Regions from separate parts of the Streptomyces sp. a15 genome, predicted to be linked through region 1. Evidence: riboswitches for the same ligand, from Rfam matches in the RefSeq annotation. Region 1 holds a riboswitch; the other holds the start of a gene.
The links. A riboswitch is a leader RNA that binds a small molecule or an ion and turns the genes downstream of it on or off. The one in region 1 is predicted to bind glycine.
Positions count from the first base shown of each region.

Region 2: it holds a riboswitch for glycine, as region 1 does, so the genes downstream of both, gcvT (glycine cleavage system aminomethyltransferase GcvT) here and gcvP (aminomethyl-transferring glycine dehydrogenase) in region 1, are expected to answer to the same signal.

Region 1 is NZ_JBWLKM010000081.1:7,246-14,217, forward strand. Features, by position in the region: gene ftsR (transcriptional regulator FtsR) at 1-80, shown strand, start outside; gene AC5P09_RS42395 (bifunctional nuclease family protein) at 166-639, shown strand; gene AC5P09_RS42400 (MerR family transcriptional regulator) at 898-1,542, shown strand; partial or broken gene AC5P09_RS42405 (DNA polymerase IV) at 1,626-3,223, shown strand; gene AC5P09_RS42410 (PRC-barrel domain-containing protein) at 3,145-3,516, opposite strand; glycine riboswitch at 3,631-3,727, shown strand; gene gcvP (aminomethyl-transferring glycine dehydrogenase) at 3,912-6,797, shown strand; gene AC5P09_RS42420 (TOBE domain-containing protein) at 6,880-6,972, opposite strand, start outside.
Region 2 is NZ_JBWLKM010000077.1:17,113-24,084, forward strand. Features, by position in the region: gene AC5P09_RS41670 (CHAT domain-containing protein) at 1-396, shown strand, start outside; gene AC5P09_RS41675 (L-serine ammonia-lyase) at 403-1,770, opposite strand; gene glyA (serine hydroxymethyltransferase) at 1,849-3,111, opposite strand; gene gcvH (glycine cleavage system protein GcvH) at 3,127-3,504, opposite strand; gene gcvT (glycine cleavage system aminomethyltransferase GcvT) at 3,636-4,769, opposite strand; glycine riboswitch at 4,807-4,920, opposite strand; glycine riboswitch at 4,921-5,020, opposite strand; gene AC5P09_RS41695 (AAA family ATPase) at 5,200-5,868, shown strand; gene AC5P09_RS41700 (enhanced serine sensitivity protein SseB) at 6,020-6,823, shown strand.

The DNA.
Region 1 (6,972 bases):
GTACGAAGGAACTGGCCGGGCTCACGGTGAAGCTGCACGCGGCGCTCGTACAGACCGCGCTGGGTGTGCGGCTGCCGTGATACGGGCGGGTTCGCACCGACCGGATCGGCCACCCGTTCCCTGCCCGACTACCCAAACGTCCCGGGCACGGCCTAGGGTTGCTGTGTGAACGAGCTCGATGTCGTAGGTGTCCGGGTCGAAATGCCCTCCAACCAACCGATCGTGCTCCTGCGTGAAGTGGGAGGCGACCGCTACCTCCCCATCTGGATCGGGCCTGGGGAGGCTACGGCGATCGCCTTCGCGCAGCAGGGCATGGCCCCCGCCCGACCGCTGACCCACGACCTGTTCAAGGACGTGCTGGAGGCCGTCGGCCAGGAGCTCACCGAAGTGCGCATCACGGACCTGCGTGAAGGCGTCTTCTACGCGGAGCTCGTCTTCGCCAGCGGGGTCGAGGTCAGTGCCCGCCCGTCCGACGCCATAGCGCTTGCCCTGCGCACCGGAACGCCGATCTACGGCAGTGACGGCGTGCTCGACGACGCGGGTATCGCGATCCCGGACGAGCAGGAGGACGAGGTGGAGAAGTTCCGCGAGTTCCTCGACCAGATCTCGCCCGAGGACTTCGGTACCAGCAGCCAGTGAGGCAGGCGCGGCTCGGCGGCGAACGGTCCTGCCGGGCTCGTCCACGTCCGTTGACGCCGCAAATGCCGGCATTTGCCGGCGGCGCGTGAGAGAGTCCTGCGAGCCGCCCCGAGCGCATTCGGCTAGCCTTTCCCCGCGGTTGGGTGCGGGAAACCACTCGAAGGGTGATTATCACCCGGCGTGCCGAGTGTGGCGATCGTTGACGCGCCCCTGGTGACTGCCTACCGTCGAGAAGGCAGGTCAAGGACGGAGGTCGGCGTGAGAAGCAGCGGCGACGGTACGGCTGGGGGTGCCCCCGGACGCAGTCTCGGGGCGAGCGGTCCGTACCCGCTTCACAGCAACGCGGCCGATCACGCTCCGCAGCGACCGGCGGCCGTGCCGAGCAGCGGAGGGGCGACGTCCATGGCGTCCGAGCAGATCGGCTACCGCGGTCCGACGGCCTGTGCGGCCGCCGGAATCACTTACCGGCAACTGGACTACTGGGCCCGTACCGGCCTCGTCGAGCCGAGCGTGCGGCCCGCCCACGGGTCGGGGACGCAGCGTCTCTACAGCTTCCGGGACGTCGTCGTACTGAAGATCGTCAAGCGCTTTCTGGACACCGGTGTGTCACTACAGAACATCCGCGCCGCCGTTCAGCATCTCAGGGAACGCGGTTTCTGCGACCTGGAGCGGATGACGCTGATGAGTGACGGTGCCACGGTGTACGAGTGCACCTCGCCGGACGAGGTCCATGCGCTGCTCCAGGGCGGTCAGGGCATCTTCGGGATCGCCGTGGGTGTGGTGTGGCGGGACGTGGAAAGCGCGCTCTCCCAGCTGCACGGGGAGCGGATCGACACCGGGGAGACCCTCGTCGGTCACAACCCCGCGGACGAGCTGGCGCGGCGGCGCAACCGGGCGGTCTGACCGGGCGGTCCGACCGGGCGGTCCGACAGTTGGACCGCTCTTCGGGGACGGCATTGTCAGTGGCGTAGGGCAGCATCGGAGATGTGAGAAGCGCGCCCACGATCCTGCATCTCGACATGGATGCCTTCTTCGCCTCGGCGGAGCAGGCATCCAAGCCGAGCCTGCGCGGGAAGGCGGTCATCGTGGGTGGGCTCGGGCCGCGCGGAGTGGTCGCCACCTGCTCGTACGAGGCGCGTGTGTTCGGGGTGCACTCGGCGATGCCCATGGCCCAGGCGCGTCGGCTCGCTCCCAACGCGGCGTATCTCGTGCCGCGCTTCGCGTTCTACCGGGCGATCAGCGAGCAGGCGATGGGGCTTCTGAGGGAGCTGTCGCCGTTGGTGGAGCCGTTGAGCCTGGATGAGGCGTTCGTGGACCTGGAGGCCGGCGGAGCGGCCTGGGACGACGCGTCGGCGCGGCTGGCCGGGGCCAAGCTGCGCGCCGACATACGGGCCGTCACCGGACTCACGGGATCGGTGGGCCTGGCGGCCTCCAAGATGCTCGCCAAGATCGCCTCCGAGCAGGCCAAGCCTGACGGGCTGGTGGTCATCGAGCCGGGAACCGAGCGAGCCCTGCTCGGGCCGATGCCGGTGCGGACCCTGCCCGGGGTGGGGCCGGCGACGGGCGACCATCTGCGGCGGGTCGGGATCCACACGGTCGAGGAGATTGCCGAGGCGGGCGAGGACGAACTCGTACGGCTGCTGGGCAAGGCGCACGGACACGCCTTGTACGCCATGGCGCTGGCGCACGACGAGCGGCCAGTGGTGGCCGAGCGGGAGACGAAGTCGGTGTCGGTGGAGGACACGTACGACATCGACATCCACGACCGGGTCCGGGTGGGGATGGAGGTGCAGCGGCTGGCCGACCGGTGTGTGCGGCGGCTGCGGAGCGCCGGGTTGTCCGGGCGGACCATCGTGCTGAAGGTGCGGAGGTACGACTTCTCCACGCTGACCCGGTCCGAGACCTTGCGGGGGCCCACGGACGATCCGGCGGTGGTGCGGGAGGCTGCCGCGCGGCTGCTGGATTCCGTGGACACGACGGGGGGTGTGCGGCTGCTGGGGGTGGGGGTGAGCGGGCTGGCCGACTACACGCAGGAGGATCTGTTCGCGCAGGCGGCGGGCGAGCAGGAGGACTCCGGAGTGGCGGAGGATGCCGATGACGTTCCTGCGGAGGCGCCGGTGGTGCCGGTCGAGCGGCGGTGGGCCTCGGGGCTCGATGTCACGCATGCCGAGTTCGGGCACGGATGGGTGCAGGGGAGTGGGGTCGGGCGGGTGACTGTGCGGTTCGAGACGCCGGATTCGGAGCCGGGGCGGGTGCGGACGTTTCGGGTTGATGATCCGGAGTTGGAGCCGACGGAGCCGTTGCCGTTGGTGCGCGGGCCTTTTGCGGAGGCTTGAGGGTGCGGGTGCGGGTGCGGGTGCCGGTGCGGTTTTGGGTGCGGGTGCGTTGGGGGCACCCGGCCTTCGGCCGGGTTTGTGTTCCCACCCGCACCACCCGTGTGGGATTCGTTGTCGGGTGCGGGTGGCCCCTGTGGGGGCTGGGCGCCGTCGGCGGGTGCGGGGGTGGTCAGGTTTCGTCTGTGCCTGCCAGCTTGCCGAAGTTGTGGTCCGGGAAGGGGGGAGGGGCGGCCACGTCGAGGCCGTAGTGGTGGTAGAGCTGCAGTTCCTGCTCGGGCGAGAGGTGGCGGCCCACGCCGAAGTCGGGGGCGTCCTTGATCAGGGCGCGGTCGAAGGGGACGTGGAGGGTGCCTTCGATCAGTTCGCTGGGTTCCAGGGGGACGAAGGCGTCTCGGGAGAAGAGTCCGGTGCGTATCGCGGCCCACTCCGGTGCGCCGGTCGCGTCGTCGAGGTAGACCTCGTCGATCGTGCCGAGCTTGGTGCCGTTGCGGTCGAACGCCTTGCGGCCGATCAGGTTGCGCGGATCGATGTCGGTCTGCACGGGCCCTCCACTTGCTCGCAACTCATCCGTAAGCACTACAAAAGAGCAGATTGAGGAACGTGGCCACTCGAAGACGCGGGCGTTGACCCCGCTGGTAGTCTGGCAAGCGGCTGCTGACCCCGCGCGGGAGAGTCCTCCGGACACCATCCGGAGGCGCCGAAGGAGCAAATCCTCCCCGGAATCTCTCAGGCCCACGTACCGCACGGACGAGGTCACTCTGGAAAGCAGAGCGGGTGCCGACGGCGTCGACGGCTTCCGCTCTCACCGACGGTGAAAGCCGGCTGCCCGCGGGCGGCCGGTGAAGCTCTCAGGTTGAGATGACAGAGGGGGAGGCCGTCCGGGTACCCGCGCCGTGGTGACCCTCGAAGGTCGTGTCAGACCAGGAGGCCTCCGTAATGACCGCCCATCGCATTCCGCTCTCCGAGCTCGAGCAGGGAATCCCCTTCGAGCAGCGCCACATCGGGCCCGACCAGGAAGCGCGGGCCAAGATGCTCGCGCAGGTCGGATACGGCTCGCTCGACGAGCTCACCGCTGCCGCGGTCCCGGATGTGATCAAGAACGCCGACGCGCTGGAGCTGCCGGGCGCGCGCACCGAGGCCGAGGTGCTGGCCGAGCTGCGGTCGCAGGCCGACCGGAACCAGGTTCTCGACTCCATGATCGGGCTCGGGTACTACGGGACGTTCACGCCGCCCGTCATCCTGCGCAATGTGATGGAGAATCCGGCCTGGTACACGGCCTACACGCCGTACCAGCCCGAGATCTCCCAGGGGCGGCTCGAAGCCCTGCTGAACTTCCAGACGATGGTCGCCGACCTCACCGGGCTGCCGACCTCAGGTGCCTCGCTGCTCGACGAGGGCACCGCGGCCGCCGAGGCTCTGGCGCTGTGCCGGCGTATGGGCAAGAACAAGAAGGGTCTCTTCCTGGTCGACGCGGACACACTGCCGCAGACCATCGCCGTGATCCAGACCCGTGCCGAGCCGACCGGCGTGGAGGTCGTCGTCGCCGACCTCAGCGACGGCATTCCGGCCGAGATCGCCGGGCGTGAGATCAACGGCGTGCTGCTCCAGTACCCGGGCGCCTCCGGTGCCGTACGCGACATCAAGCCGGTCATCGAGCAGGCGCACGAGCTCGGCGCGCTCGTGACCGTCGCCGCTGATCTGCTCGCGCTCACGCTGCTGAAGTCCCCGGGTGAACTCGGTGCGGACATCGCGGTCGGTACGACGCAGCGCTTCGGTGTGCCGATGGGCTTCGGCGGGCCGCACGCCGGATACATGGCGGTGCGCGAGAAGTTCGCGCGCAGCCTGCCCGGGCGGCTCGTGGGTGTGTCCGTGGACGCCGACGGGAACAAGGCGTACCGGCTCGCCCTGCAGACGCGTGAGCAGCACATCCGCCGGGAGAAGGCGACCAGCAACATCTGCACCGCGCAGGTGCTGCTCGCCGTGATGGCCGGCATGTACGCCGTCTACCACGGGCCCGAGGGCCTGAAGACCATCGCGCGGCGCACCCACCGGTACGCCACGGTCCTCGCCGCCGGGCTGACGGCCGGCGGAGTCGAGGTCGTGCACGGTTCCTACTTCGACACGCTGACCGTCCGGGTGCCCGCACAGGCCGCTCAGATCGTCGCCGCGGCACGCGAGAACGGCGTCAACCTGCGGCTCGTGGACGCCGACCACGTGTCCATGGCCTGCGACGAGACCACGCTGCGGGCCCAACTGGGCGCCGTATGGAACGCGTTCGGGGTCGAGGGTGACATCGAGGCGCTCGACGCCGTGGCCGAGGAGACGCTTCCGGGCGCGCTGCTGCGGTCCGACGACTACCTGACGCACCCCGTGTTCCACCAGCACCGCTCCGAGACCGCGATGCTGCGCTACCTGCGTCGGCTCGCCGACCGCGACTACGCGCTCGACCGCGGGATGATCCCGCTGGGCTCCTGCACCATGAAGCTCAACGCGACCGTCGAGATGGAGCCGGTCACCTGGCCCGAGTTCGGGCAGCTGCACCCCTTCGCGCCCGCCGAGCAGGCGCAGGGCTATCTCACGCTCATCCGTGAGCTGGAGGATCGACTCGCCGAGGTCACCGGCTACGACAACGTGTCGCTGCAGCCCAACGCCGGGTCGCAGGGCGAGCTGGCCGGACTGCTCGCCGTACGCGGGTATCACCGGGCCAACGGTGACGAGCAGCGGACCGTGTGCCTGATTCCGTCGTCGGCGCACGGCACCAACGCCGCCAGTGCCGTCATGGCCGGGATGAAGGTCGTCGTCGTGAAGACCGCCGGGGACGGCGAGATCGACATCGAGGACCTGCGAGCGAAGATCGAGCAGCACCGGGACGAGCTGTCGGTGCTGATGATCACGTACCCGTCGACGCACGGGGTGTTCGAGGAGCATGTCGCCGACATCTGCGCGCAGGTGCACGAGGCGGGCGGGCAGGTGTACGTCGACGGCGCCAACCTCAACGCGCTGGTGGGGCTGGCCAAGCCGGGGCACTTCGGCGGGGACGTCTCCCACCTGAACCTGCACAAGACCTTCTGCATCCCGCACGGCGGCGGCGGTCCGGGTGTCGGCCCGGTGGGTGTGCGTGCGCACCTGGCGCCGTATCTGCCGAACCACCCGCTGCAGCCCGCGGCCGGTCCGGAAACGGGTGTCGGGCCGATCTCGGCCGCCCCCTGGGGCTCCGCGGGGATCCTGCCGATCTCGTGGGCGTACGTCCGGCTCATGGGCGGTGAGGGCCTCAAGCGGGCCACGCAGGTGGCGGTGCTCTCCGCGAACTACATCGCCAAGCGGCTGGAGCCGCACTACCCGGTGCTCTACACCGGTCCCGGCGGGCTGGTCGCGCACGAGTGCATCATCGACCTGCGGTCGCTGACCAAGGCGACCGGCGTGAGCGTCGACGACGTCGCGAAGCGGCTCATCGACTACGGGTTCCACGCGCCGACGATGTCCTTCCCGGTGGCCGGCACGCTGATGATCGAGCCGACCGAGTCCGAGGACCTGACCGAGCTCGACCGGTTCTGCGAGACGATGATCGCCATTCGTGCGGAGATCGAGAAGGTCGGAAAGGGCGAGTGGTCCGCGGACGACAACCCGCTGCGGAACGCGCCGCACACCGCCGGTGCGCTGGGCGGGGAGTGGGAGCACGCCTACACGCGCGAGGATGCCGTCTTCCCGGCCGGGGTGTCGGTCGCGGACAAGTACTGGCCGCCGGTGCGCCGTATCGACCAGGCCTTCGGTGACCGGAACCTCGTGTGCTCCTGCCCGCCGCTGGATGCGTACGAGGACTGACGGGCAGTACACATTCACACGTAGTACGTGATGAGGGCTCCGTCCGGCTGTTCGTCGGGCGGGGCCCTTGTACGTCATGTCGTCATGGCGTCGCGAGGGAGACCTCGGTCGACTTGATCAGGGCGACGACCGAAGCGCCGGGGGCCAGGGCGAGGTCCGTGACGGGGTCCCTGGT
Region 2 (6,972 bases), on a different contig from region 1:
GGCACGCTTCCCCTGCGCGCGGACGGCGAGCCGGGTGCGCGGATCTGGCCCGCGCCGCCGCGGGTCGCACTGATCGGCTGCGAGAGCGGCGGCGATCTGCGGTTCGCCGAGTCGTTCGGTCTGGCGACGGCGATGATCCACAACGGTGCCGAGCTGGTCACCGCCACCCGCTGGGTGCTGCCGACCAGCTTCGCCTTCCACGGGCTCGCAGGTCTGCCCGAGTCCGTACGCCCGCTGTCGGAGGCGATCGTCGCCGTCGACACCGCCCACGAACACCGCGACCCCGTGCACCGGCTCGGCCGCTGGCAGCGCGAGCAACTCGACCACTGGCGAGCCGGCGGCCGCATCGAGCACTCGCCCCTGCTGTGGGCGGCCATGACCTGCATCGTCGTCTGACCGGCCTCAGCACTCGATGATGTTGACCGCCAGCCCGCCCCGCGCCGTCTCCTTGTACTTCACCGACATGTCCGCCCCGGTCTCCTTCATCGTCTTGATGACCTTGTCCAGGGACACCTTGTGCGTGCCGTCCCCGCGCATCGCCATCCGTGCCGCCGTGACCGCCTTCACCGCGGCCATGCCGTTGCGCTCGATGCACGGGATCTGGACCAGGCCGCCGACCGGGTCGCAGGTGAGGCCGAGGTTGTGTTCCATGCCGATCTCGGCGGCGTTCTCGACCTGTTCAGGGGAGCCGCCGAGTACTTCGGCGAGGGCGCCCGCCGCCATCGAGCAGGCCGAGCCGACCTCGCCCTGGCAGCCGACCTCGGCGCCGGAGATGGAGGCGTTCTCCTTGAAGAGCATGCCGATCGCGCCGGCGGCGAGCATGAAGCGGACCACACCCTCCTCGTCCGCACCCGGCACGAAGTTGATGTAGTAGTGGAGCACCGCGGGGATGATGCCCGCCGCTCCGTTCGTCGGCGCGGTCACCACGCGCCCGCCCGCCGCGTTCTCCTCGTTCACCGCCATCGCGTAGAGCGTGATCCACTCCATCGCGTGCGCCAACGGGTCGCCCTCCGCCCGGAGTTGACGGGCCGACATGGCCGCCCTGCGGCGGACCTTCAGCCCGCCCGGCAGGATGCCCTCGCGGGCCATGCCGCGCGAGACGCACGCCTGCATCACCCGCCAGATCTCCAGGAGACCCGCGCGGATCTCCTCCTCCGTGCGCCAGGCCCGCTCGTTCTCCAGCATCAGCGCGGAGATCGACAGGCCGGTCTCCTGCGTCAGGCGCAGCAGTTCGTCGCCGGTGCGGAAGGGGTACTTGAGGACCGTGTCGTCGAGTTTGATGCGGTCCGCGCCCATCGCGTCCTCGTCGACGACGAAGCCGCCGCCCACCGAGTAGTACGTCTTGGTGAGCAGCTCCGCCCCGGAGGCGTCGTACGCCCACAGGGTCATGCCATTCGCGTGGTAGGGCAGGGTTTTACGGCGGTGGAGGACGAGGTCCTTGTCGAAGTCGAAGGCGATCTCGTGCTCGCCGAGGAGCCGCAGCAGCCTCGCCGCCTTGATGTCCTCCACCCGTTGGTCGGCCTTCTCCACGTCCACCGTGCGCGGCGAGTCGCCCTCCAGGCCGAGCAGCACCGCCTTGGGGGTGCCGTGCCCGTGGCCGGTCGCGCCGAGGGAGCCGTAGAGCTCGGTCCGTATGGACGCGACCGACTCCAGCAGGGCCTCGTTGCGCAGGCGGCGGGCGAACATGCGGGCCGCGCGCATCGGGCCGACCGTGTGGGAGCTGGACGGGCCGATGCCGATCGAGAACAGGTCGAAGACCGAGATGGCCACGGGTACTCCTCAATACGGGTGGTGCAGGGGGCGGGCGCCCCGCACTGTCGAGTGTGCGGGGCACGCCACAAAAAGGAACTACTTGTTCAGACCGGGGTACAGCGGGTGCTTGTCGGCAAGGGCCTTCACCCGGGTCTTGAGGGCTTCGACGTCGTAGGACGGCTTGAGCGCCTCGGCGATGACATCCGCGACCTCCGCGAAGTCCTCGGCCGTGAAGCCGCGGGTGGCGAGGGCGGGCGTACCGATCCGCAGGCCCGAGGTGACCATCGGCGGACGCGGGTCGTTCGGGACGGCGTTGCGGTTGACCGTGATGCCGACCTCGTGGAGGCGGTCCTCGGCCTGCTGCCCGTCCAGCTCGGACTCGCGCAGGTCGACCAGGATCAGGTGCACGTCGGTGCCGCCGGACAGGACGTTGACGCCGGCCTCGCGGGCGTCCGGCGCCGTCAGCCGCTCGGCGAGGATCCGCGCGCCCTCGACCGTACGGCGCTGGCGCTCCTTGAAGTCCTCGCTCGCCGCGACCTTGAAGGACACCGCCTTGGCCGCGATCACGTGCTCCAGGGGGCCGCCCTGGAAGCCCGGGAAGACGGACGAGTTGAGCTTCTTCGCGAAGTCCTTCCTGGCGAGGATGATGCCGCCGCGCGGGCCGCCCAGCGTCTTGTGGGTGGTGGAGGTGACGACATCGGCGTACTCGACCGGGTTCGGGTGCAGACCCGCCGCGACCAGACCCGCGAAGTGCGCCATGTCGACCCACAGGTACGCCTCGACCTCGTCGGCGATCCGGCGGAACTCGGCGAAGTCCAGCTGCCGCGGGTACGCCGACCAGCCCGCGATGATCACCTTCGGCCGGTGCTCCTTGGCGAGCTGCTCGACCTCGGCCATGTCGACCAGGCCGGCGTCGTCGACGTGGTACGCGACCACGTTGAACTGCTTGCCGGAGAAGTTCAGCCGCATCCCGTGGGTCAGATGGCCGCCGTGGGCGAGGTCCAGGCCGAGGATGGTGTCGCCGGGCTGGGCCAGCGCGAACAGCGCGGCCTGGTTGGCGGAGGCGCCGGAGTGGGGCTGCACGTTGGCGTACTCGGCGCCGAACAGCTCCTTGACCCGGTCGATCGCGATCTGCTCGGCGACGTCGACGTGCTCGCAGCCGCCGTAGTAGCGGCGGCCGGGGTAGCCCTCCGCGTACTTGTTGGTGAGGACCGAACCCTGCGCCTCCATGACCGCGACCGGCGCGAAGTTCTCGGAGGCGATCATCTCGAGGGTGGACTGCTGGCGGCTCACCTCGGCGTCGACCGCGGCGGCGATCTCCGGGTCGAGCTCGTGCAGGGGCGTGTTCAGAACGGACATCGGGTGTACGACTCCTCAGCCGGCGGAAAAGGCGGTGTACTCGTCGGCGGAGAGCAGGTCGGCCGGCTCGTCCGTGACACGTACCTTGAACAGCCAGCCGCCCTCGAAGGGCGCGGAGTTCACCAGCGACGGGTCGTTCACCACGTCCTCGTTGACCTCGGTGACCTCACCGGACACCGGGGCGTACAGGTCGCTGACCGACTTGGTCGACTCCAGCTCGCCGCAGGTCTCGCCCGCGGTCACCGTGGCACCGACCTCCGGAAGCTGGACGAACACGACATCGCCGAGCGCGTTGGCCGCGTGCTCCGTGATGCCGACCGTCGAGACGCCGTCCGCGGCGGCCGACAGCCACTCGTGCTCCTTGCTGTAACGCAGCTGCTGGGGGTTGCTCATGGCCTGAATTCTCCTGTACGCGGGGGAGTGCTGGTGAATGGGGGACTGCTGGAAACGCACGTGAGCAGCGGAAATGTGCGCAGGGTCACGCGCACGGACCGCTCAAGTCTGTACTTCTGGCGTTTGAGTCTCTACTTCTGGCGCTTGTAGAACGGCAGCGCCACGACCTCGTACGGCTCGTGGCTGCCCCGGATGTCCACCCCGACACCCGGCGTGCCCGGAGCCGCGTGCGCGGCGTCGACGTACGCCATCGCGATCGGCTTGCCCAGCGTGGGGGAGGGCGCGCCGGAGGTGACCTCGCCGATCACCTCGCCGCCGGCGACGACCGCGTACCCGGCGCGCGGGACCCGACGCCCCTCGGCGACCAGGCCGACGAGGACGCGCGGGGGGTTGGTCTCCGCGCGGGCGGCGGCCTCGGTGAGCGCCTCGCGCCCCACGAAGTCGCCCTCCTTCTCGAACTTCACGACGCGCCCGAGGCCGGCGTCGAAGGGGGTCAACGACGTCGACAGCTCGTGGCCGTACAGCGGCATGCCCGCCTCCAGGCGGAGCGTGTCGCGGCACGACAGCCCGCAGGGGACCAGGCCGACGCCCTTGCCCGCCTCGGTCAGGGCCTGCCACAGCTGCTCCGCGTCGGAAGGCGCCACGAACAGCTCGAAGCCGTCCTCGCCGGTGTAGCCGGTGCGGGCGATCAGCGCCGGGACGCCGGCGACGGTGCCGGGCAGGCCGGCGTAGTACTTCAGTCCGTCCAGGTCGGCGTCGGTGAGGGACTTCAGCACCCCCGGCGACTGGGGACCCTGCACGGCGATCAGCGCGTACGCGTCCCGGTCGTCGCGCACCTCGGCGTCGAAGCCGGACGAACGCTCCACGAGCGCGTCCAGCACCACCTGGGCGTTGGAGGCGTTGGCGACGACCATGTAGTGAGAAGACCCGGCCTCGGTGTCGGCCAGCCGGTAGACGATCAGGTCGTCGAGAATGCCGCCGTCTTCGCGGCAGATCATGGTGTAGCGGGCGCGGCCGACACCGACGGACGCGATGTTGCCCACCAGCGCGTAGTTCAGGAGCTGCGCGGCCTGCGGGCCGGTCACCGTGACCTCGCCCATGTGCGAGAGGTCGAAGAGTCCGGCGCGGGTGCGTACGGCGTTGTGCTCGTCGCGTTCGGAGCCGTAGCGCAGGGGCATGTCCCAGCCGGCGAAGTCGGTCATCGTCGCGCCGAGCGAACGATGCAGGGCATCGAGCGCGGTGTGACGGGGTGCGGTGCTGCTCATCGGACGGTCGTCTCCCAAGGCATGACGGCGAGGTCGTTCCTCCCCATCTGTCATCGGAACCTGAGAGGTTCGACGTGACCCCGCGAAACGGTGGTCACGACTTGCACCTTGGGTGGAGCCACTGTCGCAGCGGCCCGCTTTTCAGATGTGCCTCGCCCGCGCGGTAACGGGGACCTGAGAGATTCAAGGGAGGGACTTGCTCCTTCGGCGCCCCAGCGAGGTACGGCTGGGGACTCTCCCGCGCGGATTCAAGCGGCCGGTATGCAGTTGGCGCGCACATCATTGCACGCATCGTCGGCGCGTGGCAGGCCGCATCTGTAACCGGCCTGTGGCAGTAAGCGCATGAAAACGCGAGACACCGCGTATTACCTTCTCTTTACACTCGACGGGGAGGGAAACTCGTGACCCACCCCAGGGGAGGACGATCACGGTGAACAGGACCACTGCGTACGCCACGACCTCGGCCGTAGCGCTGCCCGAGCAGCCCTCGGCCCCGGCCCGCGGCGCGTGTGGAGCGCGCCCGGCACCCGTCCTCCGCGACCTGCGCGAGCGCGAGGGCCACAGCCCGCACGCACTGCTCTTCGGGCCCCGCGACCTCGTCGTGATCACCGGCCTGCCCGGCAGCGGCAAGTCCACGCTGATGCGGCGCACCGTCAAGGGCACGCGGATCGACTCCCAGGACACCCGCGACCGCTGGGACGGCCGGCTGTCCCGCTTCCTGCCGTACGCGGTCTACCGCCCGCTCGTCCGCGTCGCCCACTACGCCGGACTGCGCCGCGCCCTGCGCTCCGGCGAGGGCGTCGTCGTGCACGACTGCGGTACGCAGGCCTGGGTGCGCGGCTGGCTGGCCCGCGAGGCCCGCCGCCGGGGCGGCACCCTGCACCTGATGCTGCTCGACGTCGCCCCCGACACGGCCCTGGCCGGCCAGCGCGAACGCGGCCGCGGCGTCTCGCGGTACGCGTTCCTGCGTCACCGCGGCGCGGCCGCCCGCCTGATCAGCTCCGTGGAGCAGGGCGACCTGCCGCCGGGCTGCGGCTCGGCGGTCCTGATCGACCGGGACGCGGCGAACGTCCTGAGGCGGATCGGCTTCACGGGCTGAGGCGGATCGGCTTCACGGGCTGAGGCGGGTCGGTTTCGCGGCCCGAACGGGTGCAGGGGCCGGATTGCTGTGACGGGCTGACTCCCGGCCCGCCCGCACCCGTTAGCCTTTTCAGCCACAGCAGCGGTACTCGGCAGGCGGTAGACAGCAGATGGACTTCCCGGCGGATCTCCCAGCGGGCTTCTCGGAGTTCCCGGCACAGGCGCACGCCCATTCGCACGGCGGATGGCCCGGCAACGAGCTGGAGGAGGTGCTCTCCGCCTCCCTCGGCATCCCCGGGGCCGGCGGGCGGATCGTCGAGGTGCTCGGCCGCAGCTTCGTGTGGATCCCGCTGCCCAGCGGCGGCGGCCCGCACAGCGGCCCGCTCGACCTGCCCACGCTGGAGATCGACGGTCAGGCCTACGTCCCGGTGTTCAGCTCCGAGGAGCAGTTCCGCCAGGTCGTCGGCTCGCACATGTCGTACACCATCGCGCCCGCGGTGGAGTTCGCCCGCGGGCTGCCCCCGCAGGTCGGCATCGCCGTGAACCCGGACGGCACGGTCGGCGTCCCGCTGCCCCCGCCCGCCGTGGCCGACCTCTGCCGCACCGGCCGTACCCCGCTGGACGGCCCCGCGAGCGGCGGCCGCGTCAAGCTCTACGAGCCCGACTGGCAGGACGACCCCGTCGACTTCCTCGCCGCGGCCTCGGCCGAGTTCGCGGCCACCGGCGTCATCCTCACGGCCCGCCGCTGCCTGGCCGCCATCGAGACGGCGAACCCGGTGATGTTCGTGGGAGTGGAGCTCTCCCACTGGGACGCCCCCGACCTGCGCACGGCCCCCATGGACGCCCTGGCCGCGGCCCTGGGCCGCGCCCCGGCCCCCTGGCCGGTCAACCTGGTCCTCCTGGACGTGGCCGACGACCCGGTGGGCCACTGGATGCGTGAGCAGGTCCGGCCCTTCTACACGAGCGGCTACTAGAGAACGCCGCAAGGGCGGCGTCCCCAGGGGCGCGGGGCTGTGTCGACATGCGGCTCCGCCGCGGGGGCGCGACAAGCCACGAACAACCCGCATCCGCCCACCGGCGAGCAGCCCCGAGCTCTCACGGCTCCGCCCAGCACAGCGCCTAA